4 regions of the Pseudalkalibacillus sp. JSM 102089 genome follow, and region 3 is predicted to be linked to each of the others. Evidence: riboswitches for the same ligand, from Rfam matches in the RefSeq annotation. Region 3 holds a riboswitch; each other region holds the start of a gene.
What was found. A riboswitch is a leader RNA that binds a small molecule or an ion and turns the genes downstream of it on or off. The one in region 3 is predicted to bind S-adenosylmethionine.

Region 1: it holds a riboswitch for S-adenosylmethionine, as region 3 does, so the genes downstream of both, ABVF21_RS14235 (assimilatory sulfite reductase (NADPH) flavoprotein subunit) here and ABVF21_RS17435 (methionine ABC transporter ATP-binding protein) in region 3, are expected to answer to the same signal.
Region 2: it holds a riboswitch for S-adenosylmethionine, as region 3 does, so the genes downstream of both, mtnK (S-methyl-5-thioribose kinase) here and ABVF21_RS17435 (methionine ABC transporter ATP-binding protein) in region 3, are expected to answer to the same signal.
Region 4: it holds a riboswitch for S-adenosylmethionine, as region 3 does, so the genes downstream of both, ABVF21_RS05475 (MetQ/NlpA family ABC transporter substrate-binding protein) here and ABVF21_RS17435 (methionine ABC transporter ATP-binding protein) in region 3, are expected to answer to the same signal.

Annotation. Positions count from the first base shown of each region.
Region 1 covers NZ_JBEWYW010000006.1:78,940-84,675, forward strand. Annotated here, with positions in the region: gene cysI (assimilatory sulfite reductase (NADPH) hemoprotein subunit) at 1-873, opposite strand, end outside; gene ABVF21_RS14235 (assimilatory sulfite reductase (NADPH) flavoprotein subunit) at 898-2,721, opposite strand; SAM riboswitch class I at 2,884-2,995, opposite strand; gene ABVF21_RS14240 (hypothetical protein) at 3,155-3,370, opposite strand; gene ABVF21_RS14245 (ABC transporter ATP-binding protein) at 3,589-4,407, opposite strand; gene ABVF21_RS14250 (MBL fold metallo-hydrolase) at 4,454-5,308, opposite strand; gene ABVF21_RS14255 (ornithine cyclodeaminase family protein) at 5,457-5,736, opposite strand, start outside.
Region 2 covers NZ_JBEWYW010000012.1:72,297-78,032, forward strand. Annotated here, with positions in the region: gene ABVF21_RS19420 (sugar ABC transporter ATP-binding protein) at 1-388, opposite strand, end outside; gene ABVF21_RS19425 (sugar ABC transporter substrate-binding protein) at 385-1,518, opposite strand; gene mtnA (S-methyl-5-thioribose-1-phosphate isomerase) at 1,515-2,579, opposite strand; gene mtnK (S-methyl-5-thioribose kinase) at 2,580-3,791, opposite strand; SAM riboswitch class I at 3,906-4,040, opposite strand; gene ABVF21_RS19440 (carbon-nitrogen family hydrolase) at 4,127-4,909, opposite strand; gene ABVF21_RS19445 (pyridoxal phosphate-dependent aminotransferase) at 5,018-5,736, shown strand, end outside.
Region 3 covers NZ_JBEWYW010000009.1:69,791-75,526, reverse strand. Annotated here, with positions in the region: gene ABVF21_RS17450 (L-lactate dehydrogenase) at 1-608, shown strand, start outside; gene ABVF21_RS17445 (MetQ/NlpA family ABC transporter substrate-binding protein) at 660-1,499, opposite strand; gene ABVF21_RS17440 (methionine ABC transporter permease) at 1,523-2,191, opposite strand; gene ABVF21_RS17435 (methionine ABC transporter ATP-binding protein) at 2,184-3,206, opposite strand; SAM riboswitch class I at 3,386-3,495, opposite strand; gene ilvA (threonine ammonia-lyase) at 3,628-4,638, opposite strand; gene leuD (3-isopropylmalate dehydratase small subunit) at 4,635-5,225, opposite strand; gene leuC (3-isopropylmalate dehydratase large subunit) at 5,241-5,736, opposite strand, start outside.
Region 4 covers NZ_JBEWYW010000002.1:151,945-157,680, forward strand. Annotated here, with positions in the region: gene ABVF21_RS05460 (iron-containing alcohol dehydrogenase family protein) at 1-301, opposite strand, end outside; gene ABVF21_RS05465 (methionine ABC transporter permease) at 402-1,076, opposite strand; gene ABVF21_RS05470 (methionine ABC transporter ATP-binding protein) at 1,066-2,100, opposite strand; gene ABVF21_RS05475 (MetQ/NlpA family ABC transporter substrate-binding protein) at 2,122-2,928, opposite strand; SAM riboswitch class I at 3,099-3,207, opposite strand; gene ABVF21_RS05480 (S9 family peptidase) at 3,317-5,311, opposite strand; gene ABVF21_RS05485 (BH0509 family protein) at 5,705-5,736, shown strand, end outside.

The DNA of each region.
Region 1 (5,736 bases), on a different contig from region 3:
AATTGTAATGATTTTCTCAGCAACATCAACAATCTTTTCAGGTGTACAGAAACCAATGATTCGGGACAGTTGAGGATACGTATTTGTGTCCCCATGCGTCATTCCCATACCGCCGCCTACTGCGACATTAAATCCTTGTAGCTTGCCATCTTCAAGAATTGCAATAAACCCCAGATCCTGTGAGAAAATATCCACGTCGTTTGATGGTGGAACAGCGACACCGATTTTAAACTTTCTCGGCAAGTAATGCGGACCATACATTGGCTCAATTTCCTCTTCTTTTCGATCAAGTACTTTTTCTTCGTCTAACCAGATTTCATGGTACGCTCTCGTTCTCGGTAGAAGATCATCGCTTAGCTTCCGTGTCCATCCATGCACCTCGGCATGAATATCCGATTGATATGGATTGGCATTACACATCACATTACGATTCACGTCACCACATGCCGCAAGAGAATCCATGAGAACTCGGTCCATCGCCTGAATGCTTTTCTTCATATTCCACTTCAGAATCCCATGCATCTGGAACGTTTGGCGCGTTGTTAGCTTTAGCGTTCCATTTCCGTATTGATTCGCAAGATCATCCATTACTAGCCATTGTTCTGGCGTAGCTACTCCACCAGGTAGTCGCACTCGAACCATAAACTGATAAGCTGGTTCAAGCTTCTGCTGTTTTCGCTCTTGACGAATATCGCGATCGTCCTGCATATAGCTCCCATGAAATTTTAATAGTTTAGTATCTGCGTCTGGGATGGAAGCGGTGATGGGATCCGCAAAGCTTTTCACAAGCGAGCCGCGTAAGTAATCACTTTCGTCTTTAATCTTCTCCATTTCACTCGGTTTGCCGTCTTCTGTTACCGTCTTATTCGACATGACCAATCTCCTTCCCTGATGCGCTTAGTACACATCGCGCTGGTAGCGTTTCGCGTTTCGTAGATCTGCAAGATAAGCTTCTGCTTCTGACTCACTGAAATTCCCCTGTTGCTCTAAAATATTAACAAGTGCCACGTGAACGTCTTTTGCCATATACTTCTCATCTCCACATACATAGACGTGCGCACCTTGTTGAAGCCACTCATATAGTTCTTTACTTCGCTCGAGCATGCGGTGCTGAACATAAACTTTCTCCTCTGTATCACGTGAAAAGGCGACATCCATTCGCGAAAGCACCCCATCTTTCAACCATTTTTGCCATTCGACTTGATAAAGAAAGTCTGTGACAAAATGCTGTTCACCAAAGAATAGCCACGTTTCTCCACTTGCGCCACTTTCTTCTCGCTCTTGTAAGAATGCCCGGTACGGCGCTATGCCAGTGCCTGCGCCTATCATAATGATAGGGGTGTCAGGATGATCCGGAAGTCTAAAGTTTTGATTTCGCTGCACAAATACTGGGAGTGTATCCCCCGCTTGTGAGCGCTCTGCGCATTGGCCAGAGCATACGCCCTTACGAGTTCGACCATGTGCATCATACCTTAGTGCGCCAATTGTGAGATGAACTTCATCTGGATTTGCGTTTGAACTGCTTGCGATCGAATAAAGACGAACCGGAATTTTGCGCAGAACGTTTACGAACTCCTGTACCGAGACGGTCCACGGTCCGTAGTCCTTCACCAAATCAATTAAATCTCTACCGTAAAGGTATGTTCTTAATTCTTCGCCTTCCGCTTCAACCATGCGCTTAAGCTCAGAACTTGATGTCAGCTCTGCGACCTTCTTGAGCAATGGCTTTGTGAGACTCGTAATCTCATATGTTTTCGTTAAAGCTTCTTCAAGTGGCTGAACGTCACCCTGTTTGTTCACCGTAACCTGTTCTTCTCGCTTCCAGTTCATTTCATCGATTAGCTGACGGACAAGAGCAGTATCATTCTCCGGGTAAATACCAAGGCTATCACCCGGCTCATATTCAAGGTTCGATCCTTCAAGATCAAGCTCAATGTGCCGCGTTTCTTTATTCGATCCACGTCCATTTAAATTAACATTCTCAAGAATTTCGGCTTTGAATGGATTAGTTCTGGAATACGTCTGACTCGACTCATCAGGTTTTGTTTCAGAAGTCGATTCTCTCGTAGACTGATCTTCTTTCAATACTCCCGTCACGCCTTCGAACCATTCTTCTGCCGGCTCTTCGAAATCAAGATCACAATCTACACGAGGATAAAGCCTTGTTGCACCTAATTCTTCAAAGCGCTTGTCAAAATCTTTCCCGGTTTGGCAGAAAAACTCATAGGAGCTATCACCAAGTGATAAGACAGAGAATCTGAGACCATCTAATTCAGGGGCTCTCTTACTTTGAACAAAGTCATGGAAGCTTAACGCATTATCAGGAGGATCGCCATCTCCGTGGGTGCTTGTAATCAATAATAAATCTTCTACTTTTTTAAGTGACTTTGGCTTAAAATCATCAAGCGATGAAAGGGTAACGCTGTATTTCTCGTTTTCCAATCGCTCAAAGAAAGATTCCGCTAGTGACTGACAATTGCCAGTATGTGAGCCATAGAGAATCGTAAGCTCACGTGTTTTTGCTTCTTGTTTCGAGAATGCTTCTGAAGCAGAAACACCTTGAGCAACCGTCTCAGTAGCTGCCGCAGCTTCAGAGCTTCCTGGTACGGAAAGATATCCGCTCAGCCATATTTTCTGCGTCTCATTTAATGTTGGTAAGAGACGATTTAAAAGCTCCGTTTGTTCTTTGTCAAAAGGGCTATTCACAACCTGTAACTGCAATACAATCCACCTCACAATACTCATTTTTAATTCAATGTAATGAAAGTAGTTTACTCGGAATTAAGCGTAAATAAATTCGTCTGCATTCCCCCTAACCCATTCAACACAAAAAACCTCTCTTCTAAAATATAAGAAGAAAGGTTTGTAAGTACGAAGCCAGTCTTCTTATCTTTCAGGATAAACCTGCTGGATTTGGCACAGTATGAGATGAAGAATCATCTCATCGGTTGCCGAAGCTTCATAGGGCCAGTCCCTCCACCTCTCTTGATAAGAAATATTGCTATCAAATTGTAAATGACAATGATTGGTTCAAATGTTATCTCGTGCTCGAATAAAAGTCAATATATTATTAGAAAATTATCATCATTCAATTAACTGAATGGCGATAACACCAGGAATCTTCATGAAAAATAATCCAAATGATTCAGGTCTTTTATCCCTCACGTTGCCCCTCTAGTATCCTATTCCGCATGCGCATGAAATCAATCGTATTGGCCATGACAAGAGATAGAATCATAAGATTCATCAACCAAACGGAGTAGTCAAAAGGCAGCACCAACAAGAGAAAAGCCATGAAAGAAAAAACACCGGAGCGAATGACATGATCTTTAGATGTGACGTTAACTTTATTTCCACGTTTCCATTTCAACAAGTTCACCGCAATACCAAATATCGATAGCAGCATGCATATGACATATGACTACAGTGAAAGGTCATAATCCACTATAAAAATCGTAGACGATAAAAATAGCGTCAATACCGTATATCGAATCGCGATTTCTTTATGCGTTAGCGAATCAAAATCCTTCAATACATTCCTCCTTTTGACAATGATTGAATTTGGACATTTCTTGAGATACACGGTCCTTATGTAGATGGATAAGCTGGCTTCATCTCATTTGAAATCACCTGAACCCAAGGCCGCTCTCTGTTCCACGTCACTTCTAAAGGGACGCCCATACTTTTACTAAGATGTTCAGCTGTTAACACATCTTTCTTCTTGCCATTCACTGCAATTCGACCATTTTCCATAATCATAGCGTGAGTGAATACGGGACAAATCTCTTCAATATGATGAGTGATATACAATATGGTTGGACCCTCTTTCTTCTTTCCAAGTCGTTCAACCTGAGCTAATAACTGTTCGCGTGAATACAGATCCAGTCCGTTGCACGGTTCATCTAGAATAAGAAGCTTTGGAGAAGCCATTAACGCTCTTGCAATCAAGATTTTCTGCTTCTCTCCTTGAGAGCAAATTCGAAAAGGTTTGCCGCGTAAATGAGCAATCCCCCATTCTTGCATCACCTTCATCGCTTGAGATTCATCCTCTTCTGTCACCTGCTCATAAAGTCCAGCTGAGGCAAACTTCCCGCTAATCACAACATCTGTTACTTCCTGCATGGGAGAAATACGCTCAGTGAAAGCGTTGCTCACCCAGCCAATAGATTTTCTAAGTTCATTCAAATCAGTTTTTCCAAGACGCTGCCCTAATACTTCAACGATGGGATCATATCGAAGCAGGGGCCAGATCGAGCCGTGAATTAACTGAAGTAGCGTCGTTTTACCTGATCCATTTAATCCGACAATGGCCTGATGCTGTCCTTTCTCTACCGAAAAAGAAATATCGGATAAAATCATCTGTTTCTCACGTGTGTAATAAGCATTTTCTACATGAATGATTGCCATACATCTCACTCCGTTCTTTGAAGAAAGTCACTCCAACTAGCGCTTTTTACATCGTATACCCGTTAGCAAATTCTTGAATCACTTCAAGCTCCTCTTCGTGTGAGTCTCTGCCAACGTTATGCTCATACAACTTTTGCATCCGTGTAACATCACCGTCGCACTCCTCAGTAATAGAAGCAACAGCACGTAAAAGGTTCACTTCGTTCTTAAAATCCTCCTTAGATATTGCCTCCCCGTGTGATAAGATGAACCATTCTGCCTCAAAGCTTTCTAACTGATCAAGCAGTCGAGTTGTTGTGTTAACAGTGTAATTGACTTTTTCTGAAAAAATATCAGGATAAAAGCAGTCTCCAAGAAATAGGATTTTCTCTTCCCTCACATAAATCACAACCGAATCAGCCGCGTGATCGCCCCCAACTGGCTTAAGAATACATGTGACACCACCAAGATCAATCTCCATTTTCTCTCCAAACGTTATATCTGGTAGCGTAATGGTAATATCTCGAGAACCCACAAATTCCTTCTTAATCGCATTTGCACAAAATTCAATTTCAGTGCCTTCTTTCACCCGCTCATCCAACTCAACATCAGACCATCCTAACGGAATAAGCTTACTAATTTCCTCTTTCGTCTGATGGGAGGATAAGGAGACAGCATCTCTAAGCACCGATAGTCCAAAAATATGATCCCAATGCCAATGAGTAAGCGCGACCATGTCTGGTTCCTTGATTCCTTTTTCCGATAGCTCTTTTAGAAAATAACGAGCATGGTCCTCTGAATTCCCAGCATCGATCATCAGAGACTTTCTATCTCCAATTACCATCCCGAGAATCGGTCGATCCGTATCGGCTACGGGCGTTTGGTAGTAAAAACGAGTGCCGATTTGCTTAATCTGTTGCATAGTATAACCTCCATAACCGACCATATTTTTCGAAATTTTTAATTCTTTTCATCATATCACTATAGGAAGCCACTGCTCAATTCATATCCTTAACGACGATAGTATAAAAAAAGCGATAGTACCTTTCCTGGCACTGTCGCTCTCATCATCACTTCGAATTCATCTTTTCATACAGCGTCTTCGTCACAATCAAATCAAAAATCGCGATGCCAACTGTTTTAAAGAGAAGTCCTTTTTCATTCAGGTTGTCTGGTCGATGATTTTGTTGAATGATTTCTTCTAACGCCAGAGAATCAGACTCCTGTCTGCCGAGTTCCCGCGCACGAATCAAATCGCCAGATTCATGAAAGCCTCTTCGCGTATCAACATACAGAGCGTCAACAGACTTGAGAAATGAATCCGGAAGCTCCTGCATCGCTGGTTTAAAG
Region 2 (5,736 bases), on a different contig from region 3:
GAGAGTTAAGTAAATCTCTTGTTCTTTGCCGTTCTTTGCTAGAAGAATAACACTTAAAAGGTGATTTATTCATTGAGTCAGCCCAAATGTTTTCAGAAACGGATAGGGTAGGAAACAAAGCCGAATCAACTTCTTGCACCACCATTCCGATGCCTGCTTTTTTTGCATCGGAAGGTGTATGAATCGCTAGAGGTTCTCCGTTAAGTAAAATAGAGCCGCTGTCTCGTTCATAGTCTCCACAAACCATTTTCATAAGCGTGCTTTTACCAGCTCCATTCGTACCGAGCAGAGCGTGCACTTCGCCTGAACGAATCGTCAGGGAGACGTTTTTTAATACAGGGATATTTCCGAATGATTTAGAAATATTTTGGATGGATAACTCACTCATTTGCTATCATCCTGTTGCGTTAATTTTTCCATCCACGGAGAAATAGCTGCGTCAGAAGAGCCCCAGTCATCGACGTAATTGCCTAATTCACTCATTGAAATGGTTTTGTCTGGTAAATCAGATTGTTTTACAAGATGAGGATCAAGTGAGAAAATCTCAGGCGTTTCTTCTCCAGCAATTTTTTGATAAGCAAAACGTACTTGAACACGTCCTACTTCCGCCGGATCAGTAGCAGCAGATGAGAGCCATGGGCTATTATCTTTTTGCATCATTTGGAGATCTTCGTCACTCATATCGATGCCGTAAACTTTGATTTCTTCTCGACCAGCTTGTTCAATGGCACGAGTAGCGCCTTTCGCAAATTCATCCCATGGAGCAAATACAGCATCAATATCACCTTTGTTTGGATATTGTTTTAGAATAGTTTCCATTTGGGTTTGGGTATCAAGAGCTGTATTAGCACTCGCGGTCCCGAACTTAGCGATTTCATTGATTTCTGGATAGCGTTCCTGAAACGCCTCATAAATCGCATTTCGTCGCTCCATAGGTGCGAATCCTCCCACCCATACATAGACAATATTTCCTTCACCATTTAAATCCTGAGCAAGCGTTTTTAATGTATTCCATGCAAGACTATAATCATCTTGATCAATAACTGTTACACCTGGCACGTTAATATCGCTATCAAACACAACGACAGGTATGCCTTTATCAACAGCTTTTTTCACTCCAGCTTCGAGTGCATCTGCTCGGCCATGATCAATTAAGATCGCATCGACTTTTTGGTTGATGGCTGTATCAAGGAGTGTAGCCATTTTGGAAAGGTCATTATCAGCATTATAAACTTGAACGCTTCCGCCAAATTTTTCTACCTGATCTTCAACTCCTTTTACGTACTGGGAAGAAAATGTACCGAGGGATGCTTGCATAATCGCTGCTATTTTGATAGGTTTTTGAACTTCTTTTGGAATGTCTGAAGAAGTTTTAGACGCTTCTTCACCTGTGTTTGAAGTTGTCTCACTAGATTCCGTTGTGCTTGCTTCTGGTGTACTTACGGCATCTTGCTCATTAGTACAAGCAGCAAGTACGATGAGAAGAAGAATGGATAAAATAAGTCCTAAGCGTTTCATGAATGTACCTCCGTGTTTTTAGCGTGTGGCAAAGCAAGATGAGCAAGGTTTTCAGCGTACGGTGTTCGAACGATACCGTGCTCCGTAATGATTCCGCTGAGTAATTCATTTGGCGTCACATCAAAAGCAGGATTAAATACATCAATGTTCTCAGCTGCAACACGTTCACCTTTATAATGCGTAATTTCTTTCGGATCTCGCTCCTCAATCGGAATCGCTTCTCCGTTAGGGATCGAGTAGTCAATTGTTGAGATGGGTGCAGCAACATAAAAAGGAACGTTATATGCTTTTGCGATATGGGCAAGGCCAAGCGTACCAATCTTGTTAGCTGTATCACCATTTGCAGCAATCCGATCAGCACCGACTATAACTGCAGCGATTTTCTTCGTTTTTAAAACGTGAGCTACCATACTGTCTGTAATAAGCGTAACGTCAATACCAGCACGCTCAAGCTCCCATGCGGTTAATCGAGCACCTTGTAGAACTGGTCTGGTTTCCGTCGCAATTGCGGAGATGGAGAGACCGTTTTCCTTTGCCAGATGGAGAGGCGCAAGAGCCGTCCCGTATTTTGCTGTTGCGATCCCACCTGCATTGCAATGTGTGAGGATGGTATCCCCATCATTTAATAGCTTCAGACCATGTTCTCCAATCCGCTGACAGACAAGCTCATCCTCTTTATGGATGGTAAGTGCTTCGTGCAGAATCGCTTCTTTCATTTTTTTCACTGTCGGTAAGGAAAAGCTAGCTCGGATGATGCGATCAATCGCCCAAGAGAGATTTACTGCAGTGGGACGAGAGGAGGCAAGATATTTCCCTTGGTTGACTAGCGCTGTCTTAAACGCTGTTGCTTCGTTTGTTTGGACATGCTGACTCCAAAGAACAAGACCATACGCTGCGGCGATTCCAATGGCTGGTGCTCCGCGGACAACAAGGGCAGAAATGCTATTCCAGACATCCTCGATTGCCGTTTGCTTAAGGTAGATCTCTTGTTGTGGAAGCTGCCGTTGATCGAGCAGTAAGAGATGATCACCTTTCCATTGGAGTGATGAGATGACAGTCATTTAAATGACCTCCTTGATGGCTTTAATGTATTGTTCAATCGAAGTGATGCTTTTTCGGTCTAAAATAAGTTTTTTTCCAAGGGTAAGCGCCTTTTTTTCCACAGCGAGTTTTACTTTTGGATCAGTGATCGTCTCGATCTCTTCTACATGAGCAAGTCCAATCGTTCTTCGGATGATCTTACAGCCGGAAAATCCAATGCTATCGACAAAAATAGATTGTAGAAGAGCGTCTAGGTATCCTCTTGAATAACGATTATCTTCTGAGAGATGGTCGGCCCATAATGATCGGAAAGTAGATTCGAATACGTTCCAAACCTCAGTAGTGACGCCAAATAAATAAGCGAGGTATCCTTCTTTCTCTTCTTCTGACCTATGTGCCTCCTGCGACAGGATACTAAGCGCAATATTGGCGATAAAAGCACCGACATCAAAACCAGCTGGGCCATAGAAAGCAAATTCTGGGTCGATTATTTTAGTTGAACTTTCCGTAACAAACAGGCTACCTGTATGTAAGTCCCCGTGTATCAAAGCTTCTCCTTTTGTTAAAAAAGAGTGTTTGAGGGAGGCAACTTCAGTGAGGAAATCGTCATCTTCCCACAGCGATTCAACATCTGCTCGAAGCTCTTCTGTAAAGGCATTGCTTTCGGCATTGTAGAAAGGATCTGAAAATACGAGGCTTTCTGTTATGCCACATAAGTCTGGATTACTAAACCGTTTGGCAAGCTCTTTCTTATTTGCTGAACCAAGACCGTAATCAGAAGTGAAAAAGAGTGTATGAGCGAGATAGGTACCGACGTTTCTTGCAAGCTCAGGATATATACGACCTTCAATAAGTCCTTTTCTTAAAATAGTGTAAGTTGATAAATCTTCCATAACCGTTGCGGCTTTTTCCGAGTCATGCAAATAAACGATCGGAGAAAAGTCAGGAACGAGCGCGTGAGCTTGCTTGAGTGCCTCGCTTTCAATTCTGGATCGATCAAGTGTAAGCGGCCAGGATTCGCCAACGACTTTGGCATAAGGCAAGGCTTGTTTGACGATCCAGGATTGTCCTGTTTTCTTGTGTTGAACATGAAAGACATAATTTAAGTTGCCATCGCCAATTTCCTTTACATGAACGGGAGCGGTGCGATCCAAAAGCTTGTGATACTCTAAAAATTGCACTACGGTTTCTGTTGTAAACGGTGTGTACCCTGAAGTGATCTGAATACCCATGTAAAATTCCCCTTTCAACTATTTATGGTTGATGTATTGCATGAACATCGGAATTTCGGCATAAAAAAAGCCTCTTTCCGAAGAAAGAGGCTTGAAGATAGAGATACTTCACACCTCTTATCTTCCAGAATGAATATCATCCTGTTGGAAGTAGCACCGTGCCATTTAAGCCATCTTAATCTGGACTTAAAAATAGGTCGGTTGCTGGGCGTCATAGGGCCAAATCCCTCAGCCTGCTCTTGATAAGAGAAAGTTTATGAAATTATTTTACAATTTTTTCGCTTGAAATGTATGTTACAGAGAAAGGAACGTGTTTGTCAATAATATTTTGAATATTATTTATAAATATCTGGACGTCGATCTTCAAAGATAGGAATGCGATTCCGGATCGATGACATTTCCTCTTCGTCAATAGAACCTGTTAAAATAACTTCTTCTTCTCCTGCTTCTGCGATAATTGTTCCCCACGGATCAATGATCAATGAGTGTCCTCCAAACGCATTATCAGGATCTGCCCCGACACGATTACAGGCAATCACGTAGCACTGATTTTCAATCGCGCGACTGATAAGTAATGCTCGCCAATGATCGGTGCGTTGCTTTGGCCATTCTGCTGGTACGAACAAAACTTGGGCACCTTCAACTGCATGAAGGCGAAGCCACTCAGGAAAGCGAATATCATAACAAATGAACCCAGCGCATGGGAGTTCTTCAAGTGTAAAATGACTTTTTTCATTTCCAGAAACGAGGAACTTCTCTTCATTCATCAAACGAAACAGGTGCGCTTTGCTATACTCATGAACGAGCTGCCCATCTCGATTGAACACAAGCATGGTGTTCGTTACTTCGCCGTTATGATGCTTAGCGATGGAGCCCCCAACAATATTTACGTCGTTCTTTTTGGCGAGGCGAGATAGAAAAGCAATCGACTTTTCTGCATCAGTATCTCCAATTTCATCAAGGCGAGATAAATCATAACCTGTGGACCACAATTCTGGTAAAACGATGATATCTGGTTTGTCACTCACCGCCTTAGAAACAAGCTCTTCAACTTTAGAGAAATTCTTTTCTGGATTGCCGAAAGCAATATCAAATTGCAACAGGGCAAGGTTTTTCATTGAGTTGTCCTCCTTACATGTTTAGAAGTTGACCTTTACATGGTTGTGTATCCAAGATAACATAACTTATTAGAATTTCTCGAAAATTTTAACAGGATGTGATTCCATTTGAAACAATTTCAAACTTCAGATGCACTTAAACGTTTACCAGAACAATTCTTTGCGAAGCTTGCTGGAAAAGTGAACCGTTATGTAGAGGCGGGATATGACATTATTAACCTTGGACAAGGAAACCCTGATCAGCCGACGCCTGCTCATATTATCGAGTCTTTGCAGCAGGCAGCTGAAAACCCTGCATACCACAAGTATCCGCCATTTAGGGGACAGCCCTTTCTGAAACAAGCCGCGGCTGATTTCTATAAGCGAGAGTTTGGTGTTGAGCTTGATCCAGAGAAGGAGGTGGCCGTCCTATTTGGTGGAAAAGCGGGCCTTGTAGAAGTGAGTCAATGTTTGTTAAATAAAAGTGATGTGGCACTTGTTCCGGATCCTGGATACCCTGATTACTGGTCTGGAGTAGCAATGGCTGAAGCGGATATGCAAATGATGCCGTTACTTGAAGAAAATGATTTTCTGCCAGATTATAGCGCGATCCCTGAGGGTGCTCTTGCAAAAGCGAAGCTCATGTTCTTAAATTATCCAAACAATCCTACCGCTGCTGTAGCAACGAAAAGTTTTTTTGATGAAACGGTTAGGTTTGCGGATGTCAATGACATCTGTGTCGTTCATGATTTTGCTTATGGAGCAATCGGATTCGATGGAGAGCGTCCTCAAAGCTTTTTAGAAACAGAAGGTGCTAAAGATGTGGGGATTGAGATTTATACTCTTTC
Region 3 (5,736 bases):
TTGATGGTATTTTTATCGTTGCAACGAATCCTGTAGACGTACTTACTTATGCGACATGGAAGTTCTCAGGCTTGCCTAAAGAACGGGTTATCGGCTCAGGTACGATTCTCGATACTGCACGATTCCGTTATTTACTGAGCGACTATTTCAATGTAGATTCTAGAAATGTACATGGTTATATTCTTGGAGAACATGGTGATACTGAACTTCCTGTCTGGAGTCATGCTACAATCGGTAGTCGACCAATCATGTCTCTTATTAAAGATAGACCAGAGGCTAAAGAAGATCTTGATGCGCTTTTCGTCAATGTTCGCGATGCTGCTTATCATATCATTAATCGTAAGGGAGCAACATACTACGGTATCGCAATGGGCCTCGTACGGTTAACAAGAGCGATTATACGAAATGAAAACTCTATTCTTACCATCTCTACGTTACTTGAAGGCGAGTATGGTTTAGATGATTTGTATATCGGAGTTCCCGCAATTGTGAATAACAACGGCATTCGTGAAATTATTGAACTTGACCTTGATCAAACCGAGCTAGATCAATTGCACCATTCTGCAAAAACGTTAAAAGAAGCGATGAAGCCAGTTTTCCAACATTAAAATGAGTAAAAAAAGGTTCTCCGCGAAATGACGGAGAACCTTTTTTCTTTCTTATTTGTCTACTGGTACAACAGCGCCATCGTATTCTTCTTCAATAAAGCTTTGAATTTCATCAGAATGAAGAACTTCTACTAACGCCTGGATCGCTTCATTGTCTTCGTCACCTTTGTTTACTGTAATCACATTCACATATGGTGAGTCTGAATTTTCAAGTGCAATGGCATCCTCTTGAGGATTAAGTCCTGCATCAATCGCATAGTTTGTATTGATCATCACTGCATCACCTTCACCTTGCTGGTAAATCTGTGGAAGCAGTGAAGCCTCAACATCTGTTTTGAAATCAATATTCTTAGGGTTTTCAGCAATATCTTCAACTGTTGCATCTGAAGCCTTTACACCTTCTTTTAATGTGATAAGGCCCTGTGCTTCAAGTAATGACAGCATACGTCCATGGTCAGAAACAGAGTTACTCATTATGATTTGAGCACCATCAGGAAGCTCATCTAAGCTCTTGTAATCCTGAGAGTAAACACCGATTGGCTCGATATGAATGCCTCCAGCGTTCACGAAGTCATAATTATCGTTTTCTTCCATTTGCAAGTCCATATAAGGTATTGTTTGGAAGTAGTTTGCATCTAATTCACCATTTGCAAGCGTCTTATTAGGTAGAATGTAATCCTGGAATGTTTTAATTTCAAGCTCTATTCCTTTTTCCTCTAACATCGGCTTAGCTTCTTCAAGAATTTCAGCATGGGGAATGTTTGATGCACCTACTACGATTTTCTTCGAATCTCCACCGTCACCAGAACCTTCGCTGTTTCCGCCATTGTTGCCACATGCAGCAAGAACCGCAAGAGCAAGAACTGTTATTAGCGATAAAAACTTTTTCATCATAACCTCTCCTTTTCTCCTTATTATCTTTTATCTATTACTCGTGTTGCAACGTCTCCACAAACCTGAAGAATCGCAACAATTACTAATATCAATACTGTTGCAACAAGTGTCACGTCAGGATTGTTCCGTTGGAAACCTTCAAGATAAGCGAGGTTTCCGAGACCCCCTGCGCCTACGACACCAGCCATAGCGGTGTAGCTTACAAGAGCTATCGCCGTCACAGTAATCCCTGAAATAAGGGCTGGCATTGCTTCTGGTAGAAGCACTTTAAAAATAATCGAACCATTGGATGCTCCCATTGACTGAGAAGCTTCAATGACCCCTTTATCCACTTCACGTAAAGCAATTTCAACCATTCTCGCATAAAATGGCGCCGCTCCTGCAATAAGGGCTGGAAGGGCAGCATTAGCACCTAGCATTGTCCCTATAATGTAAACCGAAAGAGGGATAAGCAAGATAATCAAAATAATAAATGGTATGGAGCGAAATAAGTTCACGACTCCGGCAATAATACTATTCACAAATTTGTTTTCCCATATGTTCCCTCTACCTGTTAGAAACAACAATAATCCAAGGAGGATTCCGAGAATAAACGTTGCCAGCACCGAAATTGCCGTCATGTACGCTGTTTGTAGAGTGGCTTCCCACATAGATTCCCACCTGACGTTAGGAAATAACGATTCAGTCATTCGTAATCACCTCCGCTTTAACACCTTGGGCTTGCACATAATTCAAGGCCATTTCTACCACAGCTGGTTCCCCTTTAAGGAACACAGAAAGTTTTCCATAAGGACCATCCTGTGTATGAGAAATCTTCCCTTGAATAATGTTGACTTCTACATCAAATTTACGAATCAACTCTGTCACAAGTGGTGAACCTGTTTTTCCTTTCACAAAGGTAAACTGAACAAGTTCTCCATCCTGACTCGTTGCCAGATGTGCAATCGATTCCTTCATTTCTTCAGGCTCGCTTAGCTGATTAACAAAGTCTTTCGTAATCTCTTCCTGCGGATGGTGGAAAACTTCAAGGACAGAACCATTCTCCACTACTCGTCCATTCTCCATCACGGCTACACGATGGCAAATTTTTCGTATGACGTGCATTTCATGCGTGATAAGGACAATCGTAAGGCCAAGCTTGTGATTAATTTCAGTCAGAAGTTCCAGAATGCTATCCGTCGTTTTAGGATCTAAAGCAGAAGTAGCTTCATCACAAAGCAAAACCTTTGGATTATTAGCAAGTGCTCTCGCAATACCCACTCGCTGCTTTTGTCCACCACTTAGTTGTGAAGGATAAGCTCCTTCTCTACCTTCGAGTCCAACAAGTTTAATTAATTCATCAACACGCTTCATTCTCTTTTCTTTCGGAACACCTGATATTTCAAGAGGGAACGCGATGTTATCACGTACCGTTCTTGACCAGAGAATATTAAAATGCTGGAAAATCATTCCAATTTCCTGTCTTGCTGCACGAAGATCTTTTCCCTTAAGAGAAGATAGATTATTACCAGCCACTGTGACTGTCCCATCAGTAGGTCTCTCAAGAAGGTTAAGCATTCGAATTAGCGTACTTTTCCCAGCACCACTGTAGCCAATAACACCAAATATTTCGCCTTTTTTGACTTCAAGGTTAACATCCTTAACGGCTTCCACCTTCCCGGATTTCGAAAAGAAGGTCTTATTAATGCCTTTAAGCTCAATCACATGTCTCACATCCTTTATGCATTTGCATGATCAGCTACCTGAAACAGGACTTAAGTCCCATGCCTTTGTTCTTTATTTCTATGCACTTAGAAACCTAATTCGCTTATCACTTTGTATAGTAAAGTAAAAAAATGCCCTTCTGCTTTGAGCAGAAAGGCATTTGATAAATCGATGTCTTCCTCTCATTTCTCAAAGCAATCGCTTTGCAGGAATTGGCACCTTTTCAAACGAGTCGTTTGACGGTTGCCGGGCTTCATAGGGCCAGTCCCTCCACCTCTCTGAATAAGAGATATATAGTTGTTATTACTTTACTGTGGTTAAGTGCTAAATGAATTCTAGCATGGTACTTTATGAGTGTCAATTACTGAGCAAAAAGTCGGAATAATCTAAAATATATACGTTGAACCCCATTAGAAAACCATCAGCTTATTCGCCTGATGGTTTTCGCTCGTTGAGAAAGTTGTTTATAAAGGGATATTTTCGCAAGATCCGCATTCCCTCCACTAACAACAACACCAATTCTCTTACCTTCTAAACGATTAGACTTGCATAAGACAGCAGCTACCGATGCAGCACCTGCACCTTCTACAAGTGTTTTGTGTCTTTCAAGCATAAAGACAATCGCTGCAGCAATTTCTTCTTCTGACACGGTTAGCATATCATCAACAAGCTCTTCAATAATTGGAAAGGTTAATTTTCCAGCTTCTTTCACAGAAATACCGTCTGCAATCGATTTGACAGATTGAAGGACAAGAGGACCAGTACCTTTAAATCGATTCCATGTCGCAGATGCTTCAGAAGCCTGGACCCCGATGATTTTCACGTGAGGAAAGAACGACTTAATCGCCATCGCCATTCCAGCTAACAATCCTCCACCTCCAACAGGCACGAGAATCGCATCTAAGTCAGGACACTGTTGCATCATTTCGAGTGCAACCGTTCCCTGTCCTGCCATTACTTCAGGATCATCGAAAGCATGAACGAATGTGGCCCCTTTCTCAACACGCTCACGATCCGCTCCACTAAACGCTTCGTTATACGATTCTCCTTCAAGAACAACCTCTGCTCCATAAGATCGCGTCGCATCAATTTTGCTTGTCGGTGTATGGACGGGCATATAAATCTTAGCTTTAATTCCACGCTCTCTAGCAGAAAGCGCCACTCCCTGAGCATGGTTTCCAGCCGATGCAGCAACAATCCCTCGCGCTGCCTCAATATCCGTTAGCGACGCAACTTTGTTATAAGCACCTCGAAGTTTGAAGGAACCCGTTCGTTGAAGGTTTTCCATCTTCATGAAGACATCTCTATTTGTATAATCATTAAGCGTTGTCGACTGCTGAAGCGGGGTCCTGTGGACGGCTTCCAGCAAATTCTCCATTGCTTTTACGACATGAACGTTATATTTCTCCTGGTAATTCCCAACGTCATTCACTCTCCTACAAGTTGTTTTTCTTCATATAATTTAATTTTATCTTCGAGAGATAAAGTTCGAGATACTTCATCCCATCCATTTAACAGCATTTCTTTCCAATAAGGATCGATCTCGAACGACGCATTTAGTCCTTCTCCATCAATTACTTGCTGTTTACTTAGGTCTACGCTAAGTTCGTATCCATCCTTCGCTTTTTGAAAAAGCTCCGAGATCGTTTCTTGATCAAGAGCGATAGGAAGTATACCGTTTTTTACACAGTTGTTATAAAAGATATCAGCAAAGCTTGTCGCAATGACAATTCGAAACCCATAATCCAGAAGGGCCCATGGAGCATGTTCTCTTGATGAACCACACCCAAAGTTTTTACCCGACACTAGAATAGAAGCATGCTGGTATTGTTGTTCGTTCAAATTAAAATCTTCACGCGGATGACCATCATCATCAAACCGCCAATTGTAAAAAAGAAACTGACCAAAGCCTTGCCGTTCAATTCTCTTTAAAAACTGCTTCGGAATAATTTGGTCTGTATCTACGTTAACCTGCTCAAGGGGATAAACGATCCCTTTGTATTTATTAATCGGTTCCAGGACGTCTCACTCCTTTTACACTACAAGAGGTTTTATTTTTCTAGCGTCTGTAAATCGGCCTTCAATGGCAGCAGCTGCAGCCATAGCTGGGCTGACAAGATGTGTTCTAGCGCCATTCCCCTGACGCCCTTCAAAATTACGGTTAGATGTAGACGCGCAGCGCTCGCCTGGTGGAACAATGTCATCATTCATCGCAAGACACATGCTACATCCTGCTTCTCGCCACTCAAACCCAGCTTCTTTAAAGATCGTATCTAACCCTTCTGCTTCAGCTGCATCCTTCACTGATTTAGATCCTGGTACTACGAGAGCAGTCACACCTTCGTGAACTTTTCGACCACGAACAATATCAGCGGCCGAACGCAGATCACTTAATCGCGAATTCGTACACGATCCGATGAAAACATATTGAATATCTATATTTTGAATAGGCGTTCCCGGTTTAAGATCCATATAGGCAAGGGCTTGCTTAATTGCTTTTTGGTCACCTGGATCTGCATAATCCTCAGGG
Region 4 (5,736 bases), on a different contig from region 3:
TCGCTACATCCAGAACTTTTCCGCCGCCTACCCCAAGTATCAAATCGGCACCGTGAATTTTGGCTAATTCTGATTGCCTTGCAATTTCAGTTTCTGAACATTCACCACTGTACGTAGAATAAGCTACATGAAAGGCAGATAGATCCGGGAAATAATCTTGAGCCGCTGCCCACGATTGATGGCCAGAAATCACAAATACTTTTTGGAACTGCCCTTCTTGAAGTAACCGTGGTAATTCTTGAAGGATACCTGATCGACACTCATAATGTCCTGGCGTTGCTCTTACCTGAATTGATTCCATCTTTTCTTCCTCCTAAATCTGATGAACAAACTGATCATGAAGTTCATTTATTGAAGACACACCTGCTATAAACAATTGCACAATGAGATATCCTTTTAACTTAATCCTTCTTCAAACGAGCGGAGAGAACATTCCCGAACGATTGGAGTCCCTGAACAAGGACAATAAGGAGAAATACCGTAACGTACATCACATCGACTTCATATCGCAAATGACCGTATCGATAAGCGAGATCACCAAGTCCACCTGCTCCAACGAGCCCAGCCATTGCCGTTGCCCCAATCAGTCCAATTGTCGCAATCGTTAATCCAAGAACGATCGATGAACGAGACTCCCTTACAAGAACATGCCAGATAATGTGTCTCGTTTTTACCCCCATTGCTTCATAGGCTTCTACTACTCCACGATCGACCTCAAGAAGAGCAGACTCCATCAACCTTGCGATATAAGGCGCCGTAAAGACAACGAGCGGCACAATCACACCTTTTACTCCAATAGTTGTACCTGCAATCATTTTTGTAAAAGGTAAAATGAAAAACAGTAAAATGATAAATGGAATCGACCTGATCACGTTTATAGCCGCATTTAATATACGGAAAAGAACTTTATTTTCTAATGCTTTTTCAGCTCTAGTTAAAACAAGTAGCACACCAAGCGGGAGGCCAATCAACACTGAAATCAGTAGTGAGATCCCAACCATTTGAAATGTTTCAATAATCGCGTTCCAAATGTCTGCACCCCAAAGATCAATAAACTCCGATACCTTAGCTGACATGAGCTTCCACCTCCTGAACATAGCCTTCTACTACGACGCCACTTTCCTCTAAAAAGGCAACGGCCCGAGCCGTCTCTTCCGCTTCCCCATCTAAATGAACGACTAGCCTACCAAAAGGCTGATCCTTCAGTTGTGTAATGTTCCCTGCTAAAATGGACGGATACACGTCGAACTTCTTACTAACAAGCGCAAGAGCGGGACTACCTGATTTCTCCCCAATAAATGAAAGATTCACGATCTGACCACGCTCTTTCAATCGCGACACAAGCGACTCTGGAAGCTCATCCTGGAATAACGACTGAACAAATCGTTTGGCCGTCGTTGTAGTAGGCTTACTAAAGATATCGATCACTCGCCCCTGTTCAATCACCTTCCCGTTCTCCATCACAGCCACTTCATGACATATTTTCTGGACAACGTGCATTTCATGCGTAATGAGTAAAATCGTGATTCCAAAATCACGATTGATTTGTTCCAATAAAGATAGGATTGATTCTGTCGTATCTGGGTCAAGGGCACTCGTTGCCTCATCGCATAGTAGTACTTCAGGTTCATGAGCAAGCGCACGGGCAATCGCCACACGCTGCTTCTGACCGCCTGATAGCTGGGAAGGATAAGCATCCCGCTTATCCGATAACCCAACGATACCTAAATATTTATCAACTCGCGCTTCAATCTCTTTTTTACGAAGACCCGTAAGCTTCAGCGGGATGGCAATGTTTTGATACACAGTGCCTGTTTTCAACAAATTAAAAGACTGAAAAATCATCCCAATACGCTGTCTTGTTTTTTGAAGCTTTCCAGTAGACAAAGAAGTGAGCTCAATGTCATTGATAAATACCTTTCCATCTGTCGGTCGCTCCAGAAGATTCACCATTCGGACAAGCGTGCTCTTTCCTGCACCACTATAACCGATGACGCCATAGATGCTTCCTTTCTCAACTTCTATGGAAACATCATCAACCGCCTTCGTAATCCTCTCACCGCTTTTATACGTTTTCGTTATATTTTCTAATCGAATCATCGTGCTCACTCCTCTTTCGAATTACCAGGATGCAACTACAGAACCGTTAAATTCGTCCTGGATAAATTGCTTCACTTCATCTGATTGATAGTAGTTCACTAGCTTTTGAATACGTTCATCATCTTTGTTCTCTGTTTGTGTTGCAATCACGTTCACCCACGGGGAATCTTCTGGTTCCATTTCAAGCGAATCTTCTTTCGGTACGCGTCCACTTTCCATTGCAAAGTTCGTATTAATTGCTGCAATCGCAAGCTCACCGAGCTGTCTTGGAATTTGTGAAGCTTCTAATGGAACAAACTCGAGATTGTAAGGATTCTTCTCAATGTCTTTGATCGTTGCTTTAACACCAACGCCATCTTTCAACTCAATAATGCCAGCTTGCTCAAACAACATTAGCGCTCTCGGTTCGCCTGTTGAATGGTTAGGTAAGCCAACTTTGTCGCCTTCTTGCAATTCATCAAGACTCTTATATTTGTCAGAATAAATTCCCATTGGAAAAGTAATCGTAGTTGCTACCTTGGAAAGATCGAGTCCTCTTTCTTTTACATAATCATTCAAATAAGGTTCGTGCTGAAATACGTTCGCATCCAATTCTCCTTCATCAAGGGCTGTATTTGGCATCACATAATCATTAAACGCAATCACTTCAATCTCAAACCCGTCTTCCGCTGCGAGTTCCTTCACCTTATTCATCACATCTTCATGCGGACCAGCCGTTACCCCTACCTTCAGTGGGTCATCTTCTGAACCCCCAGAAGCCTCATTCCCTGAACAACCTGCCAAAAAGACTAAAATAAGTGCACCAAATAGATACAATGATTTCTTCATTTCTCAATCTCCTTTAAAATTCATATAGTAATATAAAGCGTTTCAGCACTAAAACATAAAAGCGAAAAAGTACTTCGACCTGCTAAAATCCCCTCCCAATAAAAAAAACTCCCTCTGTAAAGTACAGAGAGAGTAGTATCATTTCATCATTATCAGCAGTGCTGAACTCTCTCTCATCTTTCAAACGATTGCTCGTTTGCTGGAATTAGCACCTTTCTCACGAACTGAGATGGTTGCTGGGCGTCACAGGGCCAGTCCCTCTGCCACTCTTGATAAGAGTTTTCAATATTATTTAACTATTTTCAATAGTATAGTATCTTTCTCGAAGGGCGTCAAGGGAAGATCTCAAAAAGTGCCTGTCACCGCCCGATATTTGTCGAAAGATTTCTTATTGCCTTCCTTCTAGGTAATTGTCGAACCAGTTTCCTAGATGCTTAAGTCGTTCCACTCGTAGTTCTGGATGACCGCTTCTTGATAAATTATGATCAGAATCTGGGAATCTTACAAACATCGTTTCCTTCCCACGATGCTTTAAAGCCACATATAACTGCTCTCCTTGCTCAATAGGGCACCTATAATCATTTTCGCTATGAAGAATTAAAAGTGGGGTTTCGATTTGGTCCACATACTTAAGCGGTGAATGATGCCATAGCTTAGCAGGGTTTTCATCTAAATCACTTCCAACTTCCCACTTTGTGAAAAAGTATCCGATGTCACTAACACCATAGAAACTTTGCCAATTCGAAATGGAGCGCTGGGTAACCGCTGCTTTAAATCGATCGGTTTTCCCAACAATCCAGTTCGTCATAAAGCCACCGTAGCTGCCTCCCGTCACGAAAAGTTGAGCTTCATCAATAAAGGAATACTTGTCCAACGCGACATCAACACCCGCCATCAAATCCTCATAATCACCTCCACCATAATCTCCTCGGCAGCCATTTACAAACTCTTGTCCATAACCCTGACTACCACGTGGATTCGTATAAAGGACAACATATCCTTTTGCTGCAAGAAGCTGAAATTCGTGCATAAATGAATTACCATACATCATATGCGGTCCACCGTGAATTTCAAGAATAAGAGGATATCCCTCACCTTCCTGATAATCATTTGGTTTCATGAGCCAGGCCTGAATCTCCAAACCGTCTTTCCCAGCGTATGTAAACATTTCTGGTGTCGAGAGCTCCAAGCTTTCGAGAACGTCAGCATTTGATTGAGACAAACACTGTTCATTTACTCGATCGCCATGAAACGAAAGCGTATAAATATCGCCAATGTTAAGTGGATCGCTAATTGCAACAGCCGCTTCATTCGCGCCTGGCAAGTAGTGAAACGCGTAATGGTGCCTGTCACCACCCGTTATTTGTCGAACCGTGCAATCTTCTCCGACAAAATAAACACCAGTGTTTCCTTCTTTACTAGCAAGAAAATAGAGTCCATCTCCATTTTGGCTCCACATCGCACCAGGAGAAGCGCCGCCCCAGTGCATATCTGAAATCAATACATCCGAACACTCTAAATCCACATCCTCTGTTAAACAAGTAAACTCTTTTTTCGCTATATCAACAGTCCAGATTTTATTTAACGTAGCTCCTTCATGCTCAAAGTTATGCCCAATGAATGAGAGCTTCTTCCCATCTGGTGACCAGTTCGGCGTGCTAAAGCTCCCACCTTCACGATTTAACTGCTCAGGCTCTGATCCTTCATTCAGACCCTGAATAAAGATGTCGGCTCGCATGTAGGACCCCTGTTCTTCACATCGATCTCTCACATATACAATGGATTGTCCATCCGGTGACCAGTTAGGGCTAGAATGATTAAATGGTGCATCTGTAAGCCATTCTATTCTCTTTTCACCTGAGGTTACCTCGATCAAGACAACTTGCAAAAAGTTATTGTCAAGAAAACCACTCCCGTCTGCTTTATACTGTAAGTCAGTCACAACGAGAGGCTTACGTCCTTCTTCTTTCTCTTTTGTATCCTTACTTAAAACAAGTAGCGAAGAACCATCGGGTTTCCAAACAGGAGCGGAAACACCACTTTTTAAATCAGATAGTTGTCGCGCTTCGCCACCATCAGTTGAGATAAGCCATATTTGATTTTCTCCTGATCGATTCGAAACGAAAGCAATCGTCTTCCCATCAGACGACCAGCGCGGAGAGTGATCTTTTTTCTCCCCAGAAGCATATGTCCAATCATGCTCAATTCCAGTATCGCGATTTACTATGACTAAATTTGAAGTATATTCTTTGTCCTCATTTATCACTTTCTTTACATAAACAACGTAGCTCCCATCAGGTGAAAGTTGGGGATCACCAACAAAAGTGAAATCATAAAGGCTTTCTTCCAAATTCTTTTGTTTCTTGTCACTTCCAATTTCCATCATCCACACTCCCTTTCTACATCTTCTCTACTTCCATTGAATAGGAAAAAACTCCTGCAGAGCGGGCAAATCTCCCTCTAAATCCATCTCTAATTCTGATTCTAACCATCCCTTCTAAAGTAAAGATCACTTCATCAAGTTTGTTAAAAAGGAGGAAACAACCAAAATACACATTTTTTTCAATTAAAACCAACAAAACAAGAACATACATTCCCTTCATAACTCTTATTCATTGAACTTCCGCTCACTTTCATAGCAATTTCACATCGGTTCCCTGCAATATATCTCATTTTGGTATTTGAATCATCTCATTGTGAGATGTATAATAAAATTAACAAATTGAAAGCGGTTACGAAACAGGGAATGCCGCTTAAAATACAGGGAGGATTTACAATGAGCCAGCAAGCACGAAACCAATTTATTGA